Regions from separate parts of the Streptomyces sp. NPDC046881 genome, predicted to be linked through region 2. Evidence: riboswitches for the same ligand, from Rfam matches in the RefSeq annotation. Region 2 holds a riboswitch; each other region holds the start of a gene.
What was found. A riboswitch is a leader RNA that binds a small molecule or an ion and turns the genes downstream of it on or off. The one in region 2 is predicted to bind cobalamin.

Region 1 (4,416 bases), on a different contig from region 2:
ACTCGGGGTTTTCCAGGGAGCAGGCGATCGCGTCGGGCTCGGCGACCTGCTGCACGGGGATGGGCTTGGCGGCCTGCGCCTGGCCCTGGGCGGCGCGGGCGATGCGCGTGGCGGGGCGCGAGCGCAGGTAGTACGTCGTCTTCAGCCCGGACTTCCAGGCGTAGGCGTACATGGAGGAGAGCTTGCCGATCGTCGGCGTCTCCAGGAACAGGTTCAGGGACTGGGCCTGGTCCAGGAACGGGGTCCGCGCGGCGGCCATGTCGATCAGTCCGCGCTGGGGGATCTCCCAGGCCGTGCGGTACAGCTCCCGGACCTCCTCGGGGATCCAGCGGAAGTCCTGGACGGAGCCGTTGGAGTCGCGCAGGGCCTCGCGGGTGCGGGCGTCCCAGACACCGAGGTCCTTCAGGTCCTGGACCAGGTAGGAGTTGACCTGGAGGAACTCGCCGGAGAGGGTCTCGCGCTTGAACAGGTTGGAGACCTGCGGCTCGATGCACTCGTACACGCCCGCGATGGACGCGATGGTGGCCGTCGGCGCGATCGCCAGCAGCAGCGAGTTGCGCATGCCGGTCTCCGCGATGCGCGCGCGCAGGGCGTCCCAGCGCTCCGGCCAGGTCAGGTCGACGTCGTAGTGGTCGGGGTGGAGGACCCCGCGGGCGGCGCGGGTCTGCTCCCAGGCGGGCAGGGGGCCGTTGCGTTCGGCGAGGTCGGCGGAGGCCTCGTAGGCGGCGAGCATGATCCGCTCGGCGATCCGTGTGGACAGGGCCTTGGCGGCGGGGGAGTCGAAGGGCAGGCGCAGCTTGAAGAAGACGTCCTGCAGGCCCATCGCGCCCAGGCCGACCGGGCGCCACTTGGCGTTGGAGCGGCCCGCCTGCTCGGTGGGGTAGAAGTTGATGTCCACGACGCGGTCGAGGAAGGTGACGGCCGTGCGGACGGTCTCGTCCAGGCGCTCCCAGTCGATGTCCCCGTCCTGGACGAAGGCGCCGAGGTTGACGGAGCCGAGGTTGCACACGGCCGTCTCGCCGTCGTCGGTGACCTCCAGGATCTCCGTGCACAGGTTGGAGGAGTGGATGACGTTGCCGGGCAGGGCGGTCTGGTTCGCGGTGCGGTTGGCGGCGTCCTTGAAGGTCATCCAGCCGTTGCCGGTCTGCGCCAGGGTGCGCATCATCCGGCCGTACAGCTCCCGTGCGGGCAGCGTCTTCCTGGCCAGTTCGGCGGCCTCGGCCTTGCGGTAGGCGGCGTCGAACTCCTCGCCCCACAGGTCGACCAGCTCGGGGACGTCGGCGGGGGAGAACAGCGACCACTGCTCGTCGGCGTTGACCCGGCGCATGAACTCGTCCGGGATCCAGTGCGCGAGGTTGAGGTTGTGGGTGCGGCGGGCGTCCTCGCCGGTGTTGTCGCGCAGCTCCAGGAACTCCTCGATGTCGGAGTGCCAGGTCTCCAGGTAGACCGCGGCGGCGCCCTTGCGCCGGCCGCCCTGGTTCACCGCGGCGACGGAGGCGTCCAGGGTCTTCAGGAACGGCACGATGCCGTTGGAGTGCCCGTTCGTGCCCCGGATCAGCGAACCCCGCGAGCGGATGCGCGAGTAGGACAGGCCGATGCCACCGGCGTGCTTCGACAGCCGGGCCACCTGGTGGTAGCGGTCGTAGATGGAGTCCAGCTCGTCCAGCGGCGAGTCCAGCAGGTAGCAGGACGACATCTGCGGGTGGCGCGTACCGGAGTTGAACAGGGTGGGGGAGGACGGCAGGTAGTCCAGGCGGCTCATCAGGCCGTACAGCGCCGCGACTTCGTCCACCGAGCGGGTCGTGTCGTCCTCGGCGAGGCCGCTCGCCACGCGCAGCATGAAGTGCTGGGGCGTCTCGACGACCTTGCGGGTGATCGGGTGGCGCAGCAGGTAGCGGCTGTGGAGGGTGCGCAGGCCGAAGTAGCCGAAGCGGTCGTCGGCGGAGGCGTCGACCAGCGCGTCGAGCCGCTCGGCGTGCAGACGCGCGAACTCGGCGGTGCGGTCGGCGACCAGGCCCTCGCGGTGGCCGACCGCGATGGACTCGGTGAAGGACGTGACGCCCTGCGAGGCGGCCTCGGCCCGGATGGTGAGCGTCAGCAGCCGGGCGGCCAGCTTCGAGTACGCGGGGTCCTCGGAGATCAGGCCGGCGGCCGCCTCCGTGGCCAGCTCACGCAGCTCCGCCTCGTCGGCCCGCGCGGACCGGCCGCGCAGCGCGGCGGCGGCGATCCGGCCCGGGTCGGCGTCGGGCAGGTCGGCGGTCAGCTCGGTCAGGGTCCGCAGCAGTGCGGTACCGGGACCGTCGGTCTCCAGCTCGCTGACTGAAGCCGGGTCGGCTGGCGCGATGGTCACGTGGGGCTCTCCCTCGCTCGGCACGGGGGCCCGGCGGAGGGCAGGGGGCAGCCACGAGCGCGCACGGCGTCGCGTCCACCGGCCCACTCCACGAGGCCCGGACGTTTCAGAACCCACCCGGACCGGACGTCCGGGTGTGCTGCCGACAGGTCCTCGGACTCAACAGGCGTGCGGGAACACGCAGGTACACCGTTGCGGGACAGTTCCGGACTCGCACCGGATTCCCCTGCGGCGACAGCGATCACGAGCATACATCTAGTGCCGGGTTCCCGTGGCACCCCCAGATGTTGTGCCGGTCCGGTGTCGGAGGCCGTTTGCCGGGTTGCGGGGCGGACGGTGCGTGTTTCCATGGAAGTAGGTGCCCGCGGGGTCCTCCGTGCCGAGAGCCGGTCTCGGAAGGAGAACGCACCATGACGAGGATCGTCCGTCACCCGCCGGGCAAACAGCGCCCCCGCAACGCGCCGATGGCGACGCTGTACCCCCGGCGGGTGTGGCGCCGGGTCAGGGGTTCCTTCCTGGCCTACTGGCACTATCTGACCATCAGGCTGGAGGCCCGGCACGACACCACCCGTCCCCGGAAGTGGCGTAGATGGGCCTCGTACACCAACACCCTCCGGGTCGTCTGGGCCGGTGCCGCGCTCGCCGTCCTCGCGTGGGTCGCGGAGGGCGTGTACATCCTGGTCTCGCACCACACGACGGAGTTCGAGAAGTGGCGGAAGGCGAACCAGGACAACCAGGGCGGATTCGACGTCATCCTCCGCTTCGTCGGTCCGGTCCTCACCGCCTCGATCGCCGCCGCCCTCTTCCTGTTCTTCTGGTACTGGTGGACGAAGCGGCGCTACCTCGTGAAGGCGCGCAGGCATCCCCGCAAGCTGGTGCCCACCGCCGGACCCGACATCGCCGAGATCGTGGGCCGCGAGGAGATCGCCCGGGTCATCGCCCAGCGGCTGCGGCAGCGTGAGACCCGCAGGCCGTACCTGCTCGTCGGGGGCGTCGGCACGGGCAAGACGGCCGTCCTGGTACGGCTCACCGAACTGCTCGCCCGGCAGCACGCCGTGCCCGTGCCGATCCGGCTGAGGGACGCCACCGGGCCCGATCTGAACTTCGAGGCCATGGCCAGGCAGCGGTTCGCCGAGGAAGCGCCCCGGGGCATCCTCGCGCGCACCAAGAACGACCGGGTCTGGCAGCAACTGCTCGCCGACGACAAGGTGGTGGTCCTCGCCGACGGCCTGGAGGAGGCGGTTCTCGACGAACGGTTCCAGGAGGACAGGGACAACATCATCCGCCGGGCCATCGAGCGTGCCCACGAGGACAGGCTGCCGCTCGTCATCGCGTCCCGCCCGCACAGTCCGCTGGAACGCACCTCCGCCGCGATCGTGGAGCTGGAACCGCTGAGCGAGGAGGAGGCGCTGTACTTCGTCGAGGCCCGGGTCCCGGAGACGGACGAGCGCCGCGTGGACTGGATCGTGGAGACCGCGGAGGTCACGGAATCACCCATCTACCTGCAGATCGCCCGGGAACTGCACCATCACGGCGACCTGGAGCGTGACCGTCCGCGCGACGACAAGGACCGGCTGGACACGCGCAGCTGGGACCGCAGCACCCTGCGGCTGTGGCTGCTGGAGACATGGGACCGCTCCGTGCGGGAGGGCCGGCTGCGCGGGGACGTGGAACTGAACCCGCAGGAACGCAGCGACACCCTGGAGGTGGTCTCCGCGCTCGCCTGCACAGGACTGCTCCAGGACAAGCTGGAGGTCGGCTTCGCCGAGCTGCTGGACGACGACGTCCACCCCGGCCCGGCGCGGCGGACGCGGACCCGGGCGGAGCACCTGTGGACCGCGGAGCACGCGTGGACCGGGGGACGCCGCTCCGACCGGTACGGCAAGGGCAGGAACGCCTTCTCGGAGTGGCACCGGGAGCGGATCTGGAACACGCTCTGCGACCACCTGAGCCAGAAGCAGCAAGAGCGTCTCACCCAGGGCGACATGGGCCAGTGCCAGGCCGCGCTCGCCCACTTCGCGGCCGACGCGAAGAAGCTCCAGCTGGTGGAGAGCTTCGAGAAGAGG
Region 2 (4,416 bases):
TCCGCCCCTGCAACGACTCGGGCAGCAGCGGCCGGACGAACTCCCACTCGGCATCGGACAGTTCATGGCGACGTATCACGACGCCATGATCCACCAACGCTGATCATTTGAAGACACCGCCTAGGACCGGCTACTCGGCGGCGGTGGCGGTGGCCGTCCAGCGCTCCTCGACCCGGGCGACCTTCCAGTACGCCAGCGCCGCCGCCCACACCACCACGAACAGGCCGACGATGAGGTAGCCGACGTTGTCCAGGTCGAGGCCGGCGATCCAGCCGGTGACGTCGTCGTGCAGGCCGAACTTCTCGTGCAGGACGCCGACCAGCTCGATGGTGCCGATGAAGAAGGCCACGGCGATGGACAGGCCGGTGATGGCGAGGTTGTAGAAGACCTTGCGGACCGGGTTGGAGAACGCCCACTGGTAGGCGAAGTTCATGAACGTGCCGTCGAGCGTGTCGAACAGGCTCATCCCGGCGGCGAAGAGCAGGGGCAGGCAGAGGATCGCGTACCAGGGCAGCCCGGCCGCCGCGCCCGAGCCCGCCATCACCATCAGCGTGACCTCGGTGGCCGTGTCGAAGCCGAGCCCGAACAGGAAACCCAGCGGGTACATCTGCCCCGGGCGCGAGACGGACCTGGTGAGCCGCCCGAGCACGCGGTTCATGAAGCCCCGCGAGTCCAGGTGCTGCTCCAGCTCCTTCTCGTCGTACGCCCCCGCGCGCATCGCCCGGAACACCTTGAGGATGCCGAGCAGCGCCACCAGGTTGAGCGCGGCGATGAGGTACAGGAACGTCCCGGAGACCGTCGTGCCGAGGAAGCCCAGCACCTGGTGGGTGGTGGACCCCTCGTTCGTCACCTTCCCCGCCAGCGAGGTGCCGCCCGCGATGAGCAGGGCCAGCAGCACCACGACACTGGAGTGCCCGAGCGCGAACCAGAACCCCACCGACACCGGCCGCTTGCCGTCGGCCATCAGCTTGCGCGTGGTGTTGTCGATCGCGGCGATGTGATCGGCGTCGAACGCGTGCCGCATGCCGAGGGTGTAGGCCGTGATGCCGAGGCCCACCCCGAACACGTCGGTGCCCACCTTGTAGTGGCGGGGCGCGACCAGGAGGTACAGGATCCCGAAGGCGACGACGTGCAGGGCGACGATCACCGCCATCAGCCCCACCGTCTTGACGGTGTCCTCGCGCCGCCAGCGGAAAGACGCAGCATCGGCCATCGGGTTCACGCTCCAACACCTCGTGGATCACTTCGTGACTGCCGTGGCCGGTCTCCTGGCTGACGGGTCGAACGTCCGCCGTCCCTGCCTTCCCGGTCGTACGACCAGTGGCCCGGCGGATGCCGGACGGAACGGGAACTCCCCGATCACAGTGGCGAGGGCCGCGTCGACCTTCCATCGACTTCCCGAACACCACGGCCCGTCCACCGTAGGCGGGCACGCGGTTTCCTGCATAGCCGCCTACCGGCGCGGGTAGGCAAGATCACAAACGCTGTGCGCCCTGCGCCGTCCGTCGCGTGGCGCCGTACCGCGCGTTCCCTTTCCGGGCAATGTGGACAGATACAGATTCCGTACCGTCGTCCGTCCCCCCATGGGAGCCCGTATGGCAGACCACTCGCCGGACCTCTCGTCCAGGAACCCCGACTGGTGGCGGCAGGCCGTCATCTACCAGGTCTATCCGCGCAGTTTCGCCGACGCCGACGGTGACGGCCTCGGCGACCTGCGGGGCATCGCCGAGCGGATGGACCACGTGGCCGCGCTCGGCGTGGACGCCCTGTGGCTGAGCCCCTTCTACCCCTCCGAACTCGCCGACGGCGGCTACGACGTCATCGACCCGCGCGGGGTCGACGAGCGCCTCGGCACGCTGGAGGACTTCGACGCCCTGGTCGCCGAGGCGCACCGGCTCGGGCTCAAGGTCGTCGTGGACATCGTCCCCAACCACACCTCGCACCTGCACCCCTGGTTCCAGGAGGCGCTGCGGGCCGGGCCCGGCTCGGCCGCCCGGGAACGCTACGTCTTCCGGCCGGGGCGCGGGGCGCACGGGGAACTGCCGCCCAGCGACTGGCAGTCGGTGTTCGGCGGCAGCGCCTGGCGGCGGGTGCCGGACGGGGAGTGGTACCTGCACCTCTTCGCCCCCGAGCAGCCCGACCTCAACTGGGACAACGAGGAGGTCCGCGCCGACTTCCGCACCACCCTGCGGTTCTGGTCCGACCGGGGCGTGGACGGCTTCCGCGTCGACGTCGCCCACGGCCTGGCCAAGGACCTCACCGAGCCGCTGCGGGACGTCGGCGACATCGGCGCGACCGGCGAGGAGGCGCTGCCCCGGGTGGCGCCGGGCAGCCACCCGTACTGGGACCGCGACGAGGTGCACGAGATCTACCGCGACTGGCGCAAGCTCTTCGACGCCTACAGCCCGCCCCGCACGGCCGTCGCCGAGGCCTGGGTGCCGGGCGCCCGCCGGGCCCTGTACGCCCGCCCGGACGAACTGGGCCAGGCGTTCAACTTCGAGTACCTGGAGGCGCGCTGGGATGCCGAGGAGCTGCGGGACGTCATCACCGCCTCGCTGGCCACGGCCCACACCGCCGGAGCCTCCGCGACCTGGGTGCTGTCCAACCACGACGTCGTACGGCACGCCTCCCGGCTCATGCTGCCGCCCGGCACCGATCCGGCCGCCTGGCTGCTCTCCCAGGGCACCGCGCCCGCGGTCGACCCGGCGGCCGGACTGCGCCGGGCGCGGGCGGCGAGCCTGCTGATGCTGGCGCTGCCCGGGTCGGCGTACCTCTACCAGGGCGAGGAACTCGGCCTGCCCGAGGTCGCCGACCTGCCCACCGAGGTGCTCCAGGACCCGATCTGGGAGCAGACCGGCCATGTCCGCAAGGGCCGCGACGGCTGCCGGGTGCCGCTGCCGTGGACGACGACCGGACCGTCGTACGGCTTCGGGCCCGGGGCCGGCTGGCTGCCGCAGCCGGCGTCGTTCGCGGCGTACGCCGTCGAGGCGCAGGCCGGCGCCGAGGGCTCCACGCTGGAGCTGTACCGCACGGCGCTGCGGCTGCGCCGCAAGCTGCTGGAGGGGGAGACGCTGGCCTGGACGCCGGACACGCCCGCCGGCGTGCTGGACTTCGCCCGCACCGAGGGCTGGCGCAACGTCACCAACCTCGGCCCGGACCCGGTCCCGCTGCCGCCGGGCGAGGTCCTGCTGGCCAGCACACCCCTGCCGACGGACAGGACCCTCCCGCCGGACACCACCGTGTGGCTGGGCTAGGCCCTGTCGTGTGAAAGACCTCAGCCCCCCGTCGGAGCCGGGTCCGGGCTCGCCCCCGCGGCCGGGGCGCCGCCGCCGCTGATGAGGCCGCTGATGTCCACCGGGCTGGCGGTGGCGGTCGCCGGCGGGGTGAGCACCACCTCCGGCTGGCCGGGGGCCGGGGCCGGCGGGGTCAGGTCCGAGTTGGGCAGCTTCGGCGGGGTGGTCTGCTGGAACAGGGTCTGGTCGAAGTCGACCAGACCCGTCTTCTCCATCACGGTCATGTGGTCGAGCACGGTGTCGTTGGCCTGGTCGGCGAGGGCCCGGATCAACGAGTTCTTGGTGGTGGAGCGGATCTTCGCGATCGCGTTGAAGATCGAACCGTGCGTCATGCGCAGGATGTTGGCGAAGTCGGTGTCGAACTGCTTGCCGGTGTCCGACTTCAACGTGTTCACGAAGCCCTCCTGCTGGGGGCTCGCCACGTTGGGCAGCGTGATGTTCAGCATCGGCGCGATCTTGCGGCAGGTGGTGTCCAGCGCCGCGTGCCCGTCGATCAGGTGCTGGCTGGCCGTGATCACCGCCTTGGAGCCGCCCTTCTGCAGCCCGATCTGGCCCACCGGGTACTCCCACAGACCCGCCGCACGCACCTTCACCACGAAGTCCCGGTCCTGCTCGGTGAGGGGGCCCCACTGGGTGTTGGCGATGACACGGTCCTGGGCGGTGGAGACCTTGTCCAGGCCGAGCATGCCCGGGTAGGCGAGAGCGGTGAGGGTCAGGGCCATCGCACCGCCCACGAAGAGCGTTCCCGTCGCGTTCCGCGAAAAGCGCACCGTTCCTCCTGCAGGGGTTCCCGCCCGTGGGCGGTTCCGACGCACAGCAGTACGGATGCGAAGGCCGTTCGTCTCGGTGCCGCCGGGTAAAGAATCACCGAAGCCTGTTGGCGAACGGTTGATCGTTCCTGGGCGGAAGGTTGACCTGTCCGCGGGAGAAGGCAGACCGGGCCCGCCCCTAGATTCGCCGCATGCCCCCACAGCCCCCGCCCCGCCCGCCGGCCGCGCTGCCCGTCCTGCCCTACCGCAAGCCCACCAAGGGCCGCGACTACTGGGTGCTGGACGACGTCCTGCCCGGCGTCGACGCGGTACGGCAGCGGTGCCTGGACAAGGACGACTGGGTGCGGGGATAT
Region 3 (4,416 bases), on a different contig from region 2:
GGCGCGCGCTGTCGTGAGACGGCCGCCGCACTGGGCCTGGACGGCGTGCCGGCGGCGGAGCTGGCCGGTCTGGACGTGGGCCGCTGGCGGGGCCGCACCCTGGACGAGGTGGGGGCGGACGAGCCGGAGGCGGTGGGCCGCTGGCTCACCGACCCCGCCTGCGCGCCGCACGGCGGCGAGTCGGTCCGGGACCTGTGCGGCCGGATCGCACGCTGGCTGGCCGACGCCCAGGCCGTGGGGGGCCGTACGCTCGCCGTGGTCGAACCGGAGGTGGTGCGGGCCGCCGTCGTGGCGGCGCTGGACCTGCCCGCCGCGCTCTTCTGGCGTCTCGACGTGCCACCGCTCACCGTGACCGAACTCAGCGGCCGGGCCGGCCGGTGGAACCTGCGGCTGGGGCGTCCGCCGGCGGCCCCGGAGGCGGACTAGGTCCTTTCGTTCGGCGTGATCCGAACGACAGGCCGTGGGGTCTGCCGGCCCGCGCCGCGCGGTCTGCTCCTGGCGGGTGTCCGGCGCGCGTGCGTCGTCGTCTCGGGTGGTGCAGCGGCCGCTCGAACGCCGGAGGCCCCCCGGATGGTTCCGAAGGGCCCCCGGTCGTCCGGAAGGAGGTCAGTGCGCGGCCGGTACCGCTCGTGCGCGGCCGGCCCTGGCCGGCCGGGGGTTCAGCAGCCGCTCGGCCGACTCGCCGAAGGCGAGCCCGAATCCGCCCCACAGGACGGCCTGGATGGCCAGCGCGGACAGCCGGAACCGCCACAGCAGGGTGGCCGGGAAGTCCCGCGGCACCTCGTTGACGGCCGGCAGGAACGCGTAGGCCAAGCCGACGGCGACGGCGAACGCGGCCACCGCGGCCACGGTCGCCCACCAGGTGCCCAGGGCGGGCGCCAGGCGTCGGCCGAGGAGGGTGGCGGCGACCGCCAGGAGGACGCCGAGCAGCATCATCAGGAAGTACAGGCCGGTCCGCTTGCCGATGGTGCCGGGGTCGCCGACCGACGGCGGGTTGGCCGGGTACTTCAGGAACGGCACGACGTACACGGTGAGCAGCGCGCAGCCGGACAGCAGCAGCGCCGTGGCGCGCGGACCGATCCGGCCGACCCGGCCGAGCGCGAAGCAGAAGGCGAGCGCGGCGATGCCGCCGAAGGCGACCCCGTAGACGAGGACGCCGGTGGCGAGGCCCGCGGTGGACTGGAGGGAGCGGGAGACGACTTCCGTCCCGTGCTCGTGGGAGTGGGCGTCCTCGAAGCCGATCGCCTTGTCGACGCTCGGCTCACCGAGGAAGTAGGCCGCGATCAGGGCGAGCACGCCGGCCGCGAGGCCGGCGAGCATGCCCCGTACGAGGAGGTTCCGTACGGTTGCGGAATTCATGGGCGGGCGGTGTCCCCTCGCGTCAGTGGCAGGGGAAACCGAGCAGATGGCGGGCGTCGTGCACCCACTCGTGGACGTCCGTGCCGTTGAGCACGGAGGTGGCGCCCTGCTCGGCGCCGACGAAGTAGAGCAGGACCAGCATCAGGATGCCGAAGAAGACCGCCCAGGGAGCTATCGCCTTCAGCGGCAGCTTCGCGGGGACGGCGGGAGTGGTGGCGGTCGGCTGGGCGACGGTCTGCGCCATGGCAGAACCTCCTCTGGGAATTCGCGTCCCATCTCGGTGGTGCACAGGACGACGGCCCCGGGTCTGACTCACGGGCACCCTCGCGGGGCCCGCACACAGTGGCGCGACCGTGCCGGACTCTCACCGGCTTCCGTTATGCCGTCGTCGATTTCGGACAGACCGTACCGCGGGATCGGAGCCCCGCCAAGACCGCCTCCGACCGGCGTGATCTTCCTCTCGTGCCGGGTGAACGGCCGTGTGCCCGGTGGGTCGGCGGTGGCGCGATCCGACCGGTCCGGCTCAGGGCTCCGCGCGCCGGCGCGGTGGGGTGAAGGCGTACAGGTCGAGGATGTCGGGCCGGGGAGCCACGCCCGGGCCACCGGCGCGCACCCAGGCGACGATGTCCTCGGTCGCGTCGGGGTCGTTGACCAGCCCGAGCCAGACCGGTCGCGCGCCGGCGGCCCGGCCTGCGGTGGAGGGTTGTACGACGATGACGTTGGCCTGGTCGCACACGTCGAGGCAGTCGGAGACGCGCACGGGCATCTCCGCCCGCAACCGCGCGGTCTGCGCCGCGTGATCGCCCGTCACCTTGGGGCTGCCGCAGCAGCAGTCCCGGCACACGACGACCCGGCACGGCACCGGTCCGCCCGCTGTCTTTTCCGTCGGCCTGTCGGGCATACCGCGCCGCTCCCCTCCCGGGGAGATCCGCCCCGGTGTCGCATGAGGAGGCGACCGCGTGAGTCTCCTGGCTCCCGGGTCGTCGCTCGTCCCGCCTTCCCACCCCGTCGGGGGCGGTGGCCTGCCGGAACTCGCTCACCGGTCACAGTGGCGGGACCGCGCCGGATTCGCACCGGCTTCCTCGGACCGCCGTCGCCTTGTGTCGCCGGTCATCATGTCATCACCGGTGGCGGCCCGTCACCCGGCCGCCGTGCGGCGGGTCTCCCGCGCGCGGTACGCCCGCGGGAGACCCCTCGTCACGGGGCGAGCAGCAGCACGTCCGTGCGGGACTTGGCCGCCTCGAAACGACGGGCGACGTCCTGCCAGTTGACGACCTGCCACATCGCCTCGACGAAGTCCACCTTCTGGTTCCTGTACTGCAGGTAGAAGGCGTGCTCCCAGGCGTCGAAGACCAGGAGCGGGGTGGAGCCCTGGCCGACGTTGCCCTGGTGGTCGTAGACCTGCTCCACGATCAGGCGGCCGCTCAGCGGCTCGTGGGCGAGCACGCCCCAGCCCGAACCCTGCGTGGTGGCCGCGGCCTTGGACAGCTGGGTCCTGAAGGCGGCGAAGGAGCCGAAGGACTCCTTGATCGCCTCGGCCAGCTCGCCCACGCCGTCGGCGGCCAGGGGCTCGCCGCCGCCGTCCTTCGGACCGGTCATGTTCTGCCAGTAGATGCTGTGCAGGATGTGCCCGGAGAGGTGGAAGGCCAGGTTCTTCTCCAGGCCGTTGACCGAGCCCCAGGCGTCCTTGTCCCGTGCCTCGGCGAGCTGTTCCACGGTGTCGTTCGCGCCCTTCACGTAGGCCGCGTGGTGCTTGTCGTGGTGCAGCTCGATGATCTCCGGGCTGATCACCGGCGCGAGCGCCGAGTAGTCGTACGGAAGTTCCGGGAGCGTGTACAGCGCCATGTCCAACGTCCTCCGACGTTATTGCGAATAAGATGCAAGTGCAAGCTACCAGCAGGAACGGCTGAACGCCGATCAGTCCTTGGGCCTAGGACCGGATCCACGCCCAGCGGGCCGTCAGTCACCCGAAATGACTAATGACGGAGCGTGCATCCCTTGTCTCCACTGGGTCGTCGCCCATTCGGAGTTGCAGCCGTCCGAGGGACATGAGTCCGTTGGTGTCGTGTCCGTCCGGCTCTCACACAGGAGGAGACATGGGCGCCAACGACAACGGCCGATCGGCCGACAAGCTGAGCGTGGTTTTCGCGGTCCGCGTGATCGAGGGCGGCGAACAGGGATTCCTGGATCTGTACGAGCAGCTCCGGAAGTCCGTGTCCAGCACCCCCGGACACATCGTCGAGCGGCTCGGCGAACCCGTCGACGACTCCCGCCAGTGGGTGATCACCAGCGAATGGCGGACCGCCGAGGACTTCTTCGCCTGGCAGCAGAGCGCGGAGCACCAGGAGTTGGTGGCCCCGCTGCGCCAGTTCGTCGACCAGCGGCAGTCGATGCGGTTCCGGGTGATCAAGGAGACCAAGGGGGTGTCCTCATGACGCCCCCCGTGCGCGGCTCCGTCGCCGTCCTCGGTCTCGGCACGATGGGCGCCGGCCTGGCCGGTCGCCTCCTCGACCAGGGCATACAGGTCCGGGTCTGGAACCGTACCCCGGAGCGCACCGCCCCGCTCGCCGAGGCGGGCGCCTACGCCGCCGCCAACCCCGCCGACGCCGTCGCCGGCACCAGCGCCACCCTCTGCGTCGTGGCCGACGGACAGGCCCTCGGCGCGGTGCTGCACGGACCGGGCGGCGTGCTGGCCGAGGGTCCGTACCCCGGCGTGCTGATCTGCGCGAGCACGGTCGCCCCCGACGAGGTCGTGCAGATCGCCGGAGAGATCCCGGCGGTCCTCGACGTCGGCATGCTCGGCAACCGCGACCACGCCCGCGACGGAGAACTGCGGCTGTTCGCCGGCGGCGAGCAGCGGGCGTTCGAGACCGCCCGCCCGCTGCTGGAGACGCTGGGCAAGGAAGTGGTCCATCTGGGCGCACTCGGGTCCGGCATGCGGATGAAACTGCTCCTCAACCTGCTGATGGGCATAGAGGTGCAGGCCCTGGCCGAGGCCACCGAACTGGCGGAGGCCTGTGGCCTCGACCGGCAGCTGGTCCTGCGGACCATCGCGGG
Region 4 (4,416 bases), on a different contig from region 2:
GGCCACGCCGTGGTGGATCTCGTAGCCGTCGACGCGCTCGCCGAGGGCTTCGCCGCTGGGCCGGGTCAGGGTCTTCTCGCGGGCGAAGCGCACCCGGACGGGCAGGATGCCGAGCCCGTCGACCTGGCCGATCCGGCTCTCGACGTCGTCCTCGATGTGCTCGCCGAGGATCTGGAAGCCGCCGCAGACACCGAGGACGGGACGTCCCTCGGCGGCCCGGCGGACGAGCGCGTCCGCCAGCCCGCGTTCCCGCAGCCACTCCAGCGCCCGTACGGTCCCGCGCGTGCCCGGGACGACGACGAGGTCGGCGTCCGCGAGCTCCTCCGGTCGGTCCACGAACCGCACGACCACGCCCGGTTCGGCGGCCAGCGCGTCCACGTCGGTGAAGTTGGACATCAGCGGGATCGCGCACACGGCGACCCGCAGCACGTCCTCGCCGACCGGGGGAGTGACCGCGGACTCCCGTACGGTGCCCCGCAGCGACACGCGGAGTCCGTCCTCCTCGTCGATGCCGAGCCCGTGCCGGAAGGGCAGCACGCCGTACGTCCGCCGCCCGGTGAGGTTCCGCAGCATGTCCAGCCCCGGCTCCAGCAGGGAGACGTCGCCGCGGAACTTGTTCACCAGGAAGCCGGCGACCAGCTCCTGGTCCTCCGGCGAGAGCAGGGCCACCGTGCCGAAGAAGGACGCGAAGACACCCCCGCGGTCGATGTCGCCGACGACGAGCACGGGCAGCCGCGCGTTGCGCGCGATCCCCATGTTGACGATGTCGGTCCGGCGCAGGTTGATCTCGGCCGGACTGCCCGCCCCCTCACAGATCACCGCGTCATACGTGCCCCGCAACTCGGCCAGGCAGTCCAGCACCGTGCCCAGCAGCCGCTGCTGGCGCCCGCCGTGGTACCCGCGCGCGCTCAGCTCGCCCACCGGCCTGCCCAGCAGCACCACCTGGCTGCTCTGCTCGCCGCCGGGCTTGAGCAGCACCGGGTTCATCAGCGCGGTCGGCTCGATCCGGCAGGCCTGGGCCTGCATCGCCTGCGCCCGGCCGATCTCGGCGCCCTCGCGCGTCACGAACGAGTTGAGGGACATGTTCTGCGCCTTGAACGGCGCGACCTTCACGCCCTGGCGGACCAGCCAGCGGCAGATACCGGCCGTCACGACGCTCTTGCCGGCGTCGGAGGTCGTGCCGGCGACGAGGAGACCACCGTTCACTTCCCGCGTCCTTTCAGCAGTCGGCGCGCGGCGAGCGTGCTGCCGAGGGCGAGCAGGCCGACGCGGCGGGAGAGCCGTACGGCCCGGTCGATGTCGGTGACCCGGACCGGCCGTCCGGTGGCACCGTTGAGCACCGGGCGGTGCTCGACCCGGCCGCCGTAGGAGAGCGTCCCGCCCAGGCGGACGCCGAGGGCACCGGCGAAGGAGGCCTCCACAGGCCCGGCGTTGGGGCTCGGGTGCCGGTGCGCGTCGGCCTTCCAGGCGCGCAGGGCACCGCGCGGATCCGGTCCGGCCGCGGCGGCGAGCACGGCGGTCAGCCGGGCCCCCGGCCAGCCGGCGACGTCGTCGAGGCGGGCGGCGGCCCAGCCGAAGCGCCGGAAGCGGGGCGACCGGTGACCCACCATCGCGTCCAGGGTGTTGACCGCCCGGAACCCGAGCAGCCCCGGAACCCCGGCCACCGCACCCCACACGAGGGCGCCGACGACCGCGTCGGAGGTGTTCTCGGCGACCGACTCGACCACGGCCCGGGCGATGCCGTCGGCGTCCAGCGCCTGCGGGTCCCGGCCGCACAGGTGGGGCAGCCGCGCCCGGGCCGCCTCGACGTCCCCCGACTCCAGGGCGCGCCCGATCGTGCGGGCCTCCCGGGCGAGCGAGGTGCCGCCCACGACGGCCCAGGTGGCGGCGGCGGTCAGCGCGACGGAGGCGGTACGGGAGGGGCGTACGGTACGCGCGGCCAGTGCGCCGAGTGCGACGGCGCCGCCGGCGCACACGGCGGTGTGCAGGGCGCCCCAGCCGCGGTGGTCGTGCCACAACGCGCCTTCCGCGGCGCCCGCCGCCCGGCCGAACACGGCGACGGGATGTCCGCGGCGCGGATCGCCGAGAAGCAGGTCCCCGAGGACGCCGGCGGCGGCGCCGTACGCGTATGTGCGATCGGCACCCATCGGCTCAGCCGGCCGTGGGAACAGGAACGGGCCTGGTACGGGTCCTCGATCGGCAGCCGAGCATGGCGATATGTGTCCTCACTCAGGGTGTCCGCGCCCTGGTTCGACGTGAATCGGCGGTGAGAGTTCCTGGCTCCCGGGGTTCATTCCCCGGTGACAGTGGCGGGACCGCGCCGGATTCGCACCGGCTTCCTCTCCTGCCGCCGTACATGGCCTGGGCAGTCCACCACGTGCCCGGAACGGCCGTCAACCTGCCTTTGACCTGCGAGGGGAGAGTGTGCCGATCCCCACACCGCGGGGCGTGCGGGCCTGATGGGACAACGGCAGAGGCTCCCCTGCCCGACACGGGAAGGGGAGCCTCTCGGATGATCGGTCAGGCCTTGGCCACGATCAGGTTGATGCCGTACGCCACCGCCGCCGCGCACGCCGCGAAGCAGAGGTAGGCGCCGGTGACGGCGAGGCCGGCGGAACCGCCCTGCGCCACGGCCTTCTCACGGCGGTTCAGGCCCGCGATGCCGAGGGTGAACAGGGCCACCAGGCCCACCGTGACCACGAGGCTGACGCCGAACACGGAGCCCAGGGCTGCCCAGTCGATCTTCATAGTGCTTCCTTCGGTAACCGGGTGCTCGGGGTCAGACCGCGGCGGCCGGCGGGCTGGCCGGTTCGGCGGGGGCGGTGTTCTGCTGCGGGAACGCGAGGTCCAGCTCGGCGGCGACCGCGGCGGTGGGCGGCGGGATCACGGCGGCGATGGCGGTGGTGACCACACCGGCCGGCTCGTCGCTCTCCTCGACCACGTTGGTGTGGTCGACGACCTCGCGGCGGGAGATCTTCCAGATCGCGGCGCTCGCGGCGACGAGGAAGACGGCGACGACGGCGGTGCCCCAGTCACCCAGGCCGGTGACGGCCTCGGCACCCGCGCCGACCAGCGCGGCGGCCGGCAGGGTCAGCGCCCAGGCGACGAACATGCGGGTCGCGGTGGACCAGCGGACCACGCCGCCCTTGCGGCCCAGACCCGCGCCCATCACCGAGCCGGAGACGACGTGCGTGGTGGAGAGGGAGAAGCCGAGGTGCGAGGAGGCCAGGATGGCGGTCGCGGCGCTGGTCTGCGCGGCGAAGCCCTGGCGCGGCTCCAGGTCGGTCAGGCCCTTGCCCATGGTGCGGATGATGCGCCAGCCGCCGATGTAGGTGCCGAGCGCGATGGCCAGGCCGGCGGAGAGGATCACCCAGGTGGGAGGGTTGGAGCCGGGGGCGAGCGAGCCGCCGGCCACCAGGGCGAGGGTGATGATGCCCATCGTCTTCTGGGCGTCGTTGGTGCCGTGGGCCAGGGAGACCAGGCCGGCGGAGGCGATCTGGCCGACGCGGTAGCCCTTGCGGGTCGCCTCGCCGTCCGCGGTGCCGCCGATGCCGTAGGAGAACCGGGTGGCCAGCAGCGAGGCCAGGCCCGCGACGATCGGCGCGGCGACGGCCGGCAGCAGCACCTTGGTGACCAGGACGTCACCGTGGACGGCGCCGAAGCCGGCGGAGGCGACGGTGGCGCCGACCAGGCCGCCCATCAGGGCGTGCGAGGAGCTGGAGGGCAGGCCCACCAGCCAGGTCAGCAGGTTCCAGAGGATCGCGCCGACCAGGGCGGCGAAGATGACCTCGGGACGGATGCCGGTCTCGTCGACGAGACCCTTGGAGATCGTGTTGGCGACCTCCACGGAGAGGAAGGCGCCCACGAGGTTGAGGGCGGCGGACATGGTCACCGCGATCTTCGGCTTCAGGGCGCCTGTCGAGATGGTGGTGGCCATCGCGTTCGCGGTGTCGTGGAAACCGTTCGTGAAATCGAACGCGAGAGCGGTCACGACCACTATCGCGAGGATCAGCGAGAAGCTTTCCATTTACCCAGGCAATCGTTCGAGGTCATTGGCTGGTCGAACGTAGGCAACCTGGGTGAACGGAAGATGAACTGAGGCGGGCGCGAGGGTGTCAGTAACGCGCGCGAGAGATTCCGCTTGTGCTCCTCGCCCCAGGCGCCCCTTGGCTACCGGCCCCGGGCCAGGATCCGCAGCCGGCTCAGCGGGCCGTTGAAGAGATTCTGGTCACCCGGCAGCCGGCCCTTGGTGGCGTACTGCCAGAACGTCCAGTAGCGCCAGCCGCCCGGCAGCGTCCCCGGCCGCGAGGTGCCGTGCCGGGCGATCCACAGGGGGTTCGAGGAGGAGAAGGCGCGGCTGTTCCCGGTGCACAGCTTCCACCACTGGGTCGTGGTGTAGATCACCGGACGGCGGCC

Region 1: linked by a shared signal. The riboswitch ahead of ABZ923_RS29120 (ribonucleoside-diphosphate reductase subunit alpha) and the one ahead of ABZ923_RS38605 (HoxN/HupN/NixA family nickel/cobalt transporter) in region 2 are both predicted to bind cobalamin.
Region 3: linked by a shared signal. The riboswitch ahead of ABZ923_RS32925 (CbtB-domain containing protein) and the one ahead of ABZ923_RS38605 (HoxN/HupN/NixA family nickel/cobalt transporter) in region 2 are both predicted to bind cobalamin.
Region 4: linked by a shared signal. The riboswitch ahead of ABZ923_RS09420 (cobalamin biosynthesis protein) and the one ahead of ABZ923_RS38605 (HoxN/HupN/NixA family nickel/cobalt transporter) in region 2 are both predicted to bind cobalamin.

The regions. Positions count from the first base shown of each region.
Region 1 covers NZ_JBEYXJ010000077.1:36,843-41,258, reverse strand. Annotated here, with positions in the region: gene ABZ923_RS29120 (ribonucleoside-diphosphate reductase subunit alpha) at 1-2,350, opposite strand, end outside; cobalamin riboswitch at 2,477-2,611, opposite strand; gene ABZ923_RS29115 (ATP-binding protein) at 2,761-4,416, shown strand, end outside.
Region 2 covers NZ_JBEYXJ010000160.1:10,153-14,568, reverse strand. Annotated here, with positions in the region: gene ABZ923_RS38605 (HoxN/HupN/NixA family nickel/cobalt transporter) at 131-1,213, opposite strand; cobalamin riboswitch at 1,241-1,425, opposite strand; gene ABZ923_RS38600 (glycoside hydrolase family 13 protein) at 1,596-3,254, shown strand; gene ABZ923_RS38595 (DUF4142 domain-containing protein) at 3,275-4,027, opposite strand; gene ABZ923_RS38590 (DUF6445 family protein) at 4,255-4,416, shown strand, end outside.
Region 3 covers NZ_JBEYXJ010000101.1:24,641-29,056, forward strand. Annotated here, with positions in the region: gene ABZ923_RS32915 (histidine phosphatase family protein) at 1-426, shown strand, start outside; gene ABZ923_RS32920 (CbtA family protein) at 607-1,359, opposite strand; gene ABZ923_RS32925 (CbtB-domain containing protein) at 1,382-1,603, opposite strand; cobalamin riboswitch at 1,640-1,781, opposite strand; gene ABZ923_RS32930 ((2Fe-2S) ferredoxin domain-containing protein) at 1,883-2,260, opposite strand; cobalamin riboswitch at 2,321-2,443, opposite strand; gene ABZ923_RS32935 (superoxide dismutase) at 2,557-3,204, opposite strand; gene ABZ923_RS32940 (antibiotic biosynthesis monooxygenase family protein) at 3,456-3,794, shown strand; gene ABZ923_RS32945 (NAD(P)-dependent oxidoreductase) at 3,791-4,416, shown strand, end outside.
Region 4 covers NZ_JBEYXJ010000013.1:43,050-47,465, forward strand. Annotated here, with positions in the region: gene ABZ923_RS09415 (cobyric acid synthase) at 1-1,206, opposite strand, end outside; gene ABZ923_RS09420 (cobalamin biosynthesis protein) at 1,203-2,147, opposite strand; cobalamin riboswitch at 2,248-2,390, opposite strand; gene ABZ923_RS09425 (hypothetical protein) at 2,521-2,748, opposite strand; gene ABZ923_RS09430 (inorganic phosphate transporter) at 2,780-4,027, opposite strand; gene ABZ923_RS09435 (lysozyme) at 4,171-4,416, opposite strand, start outside.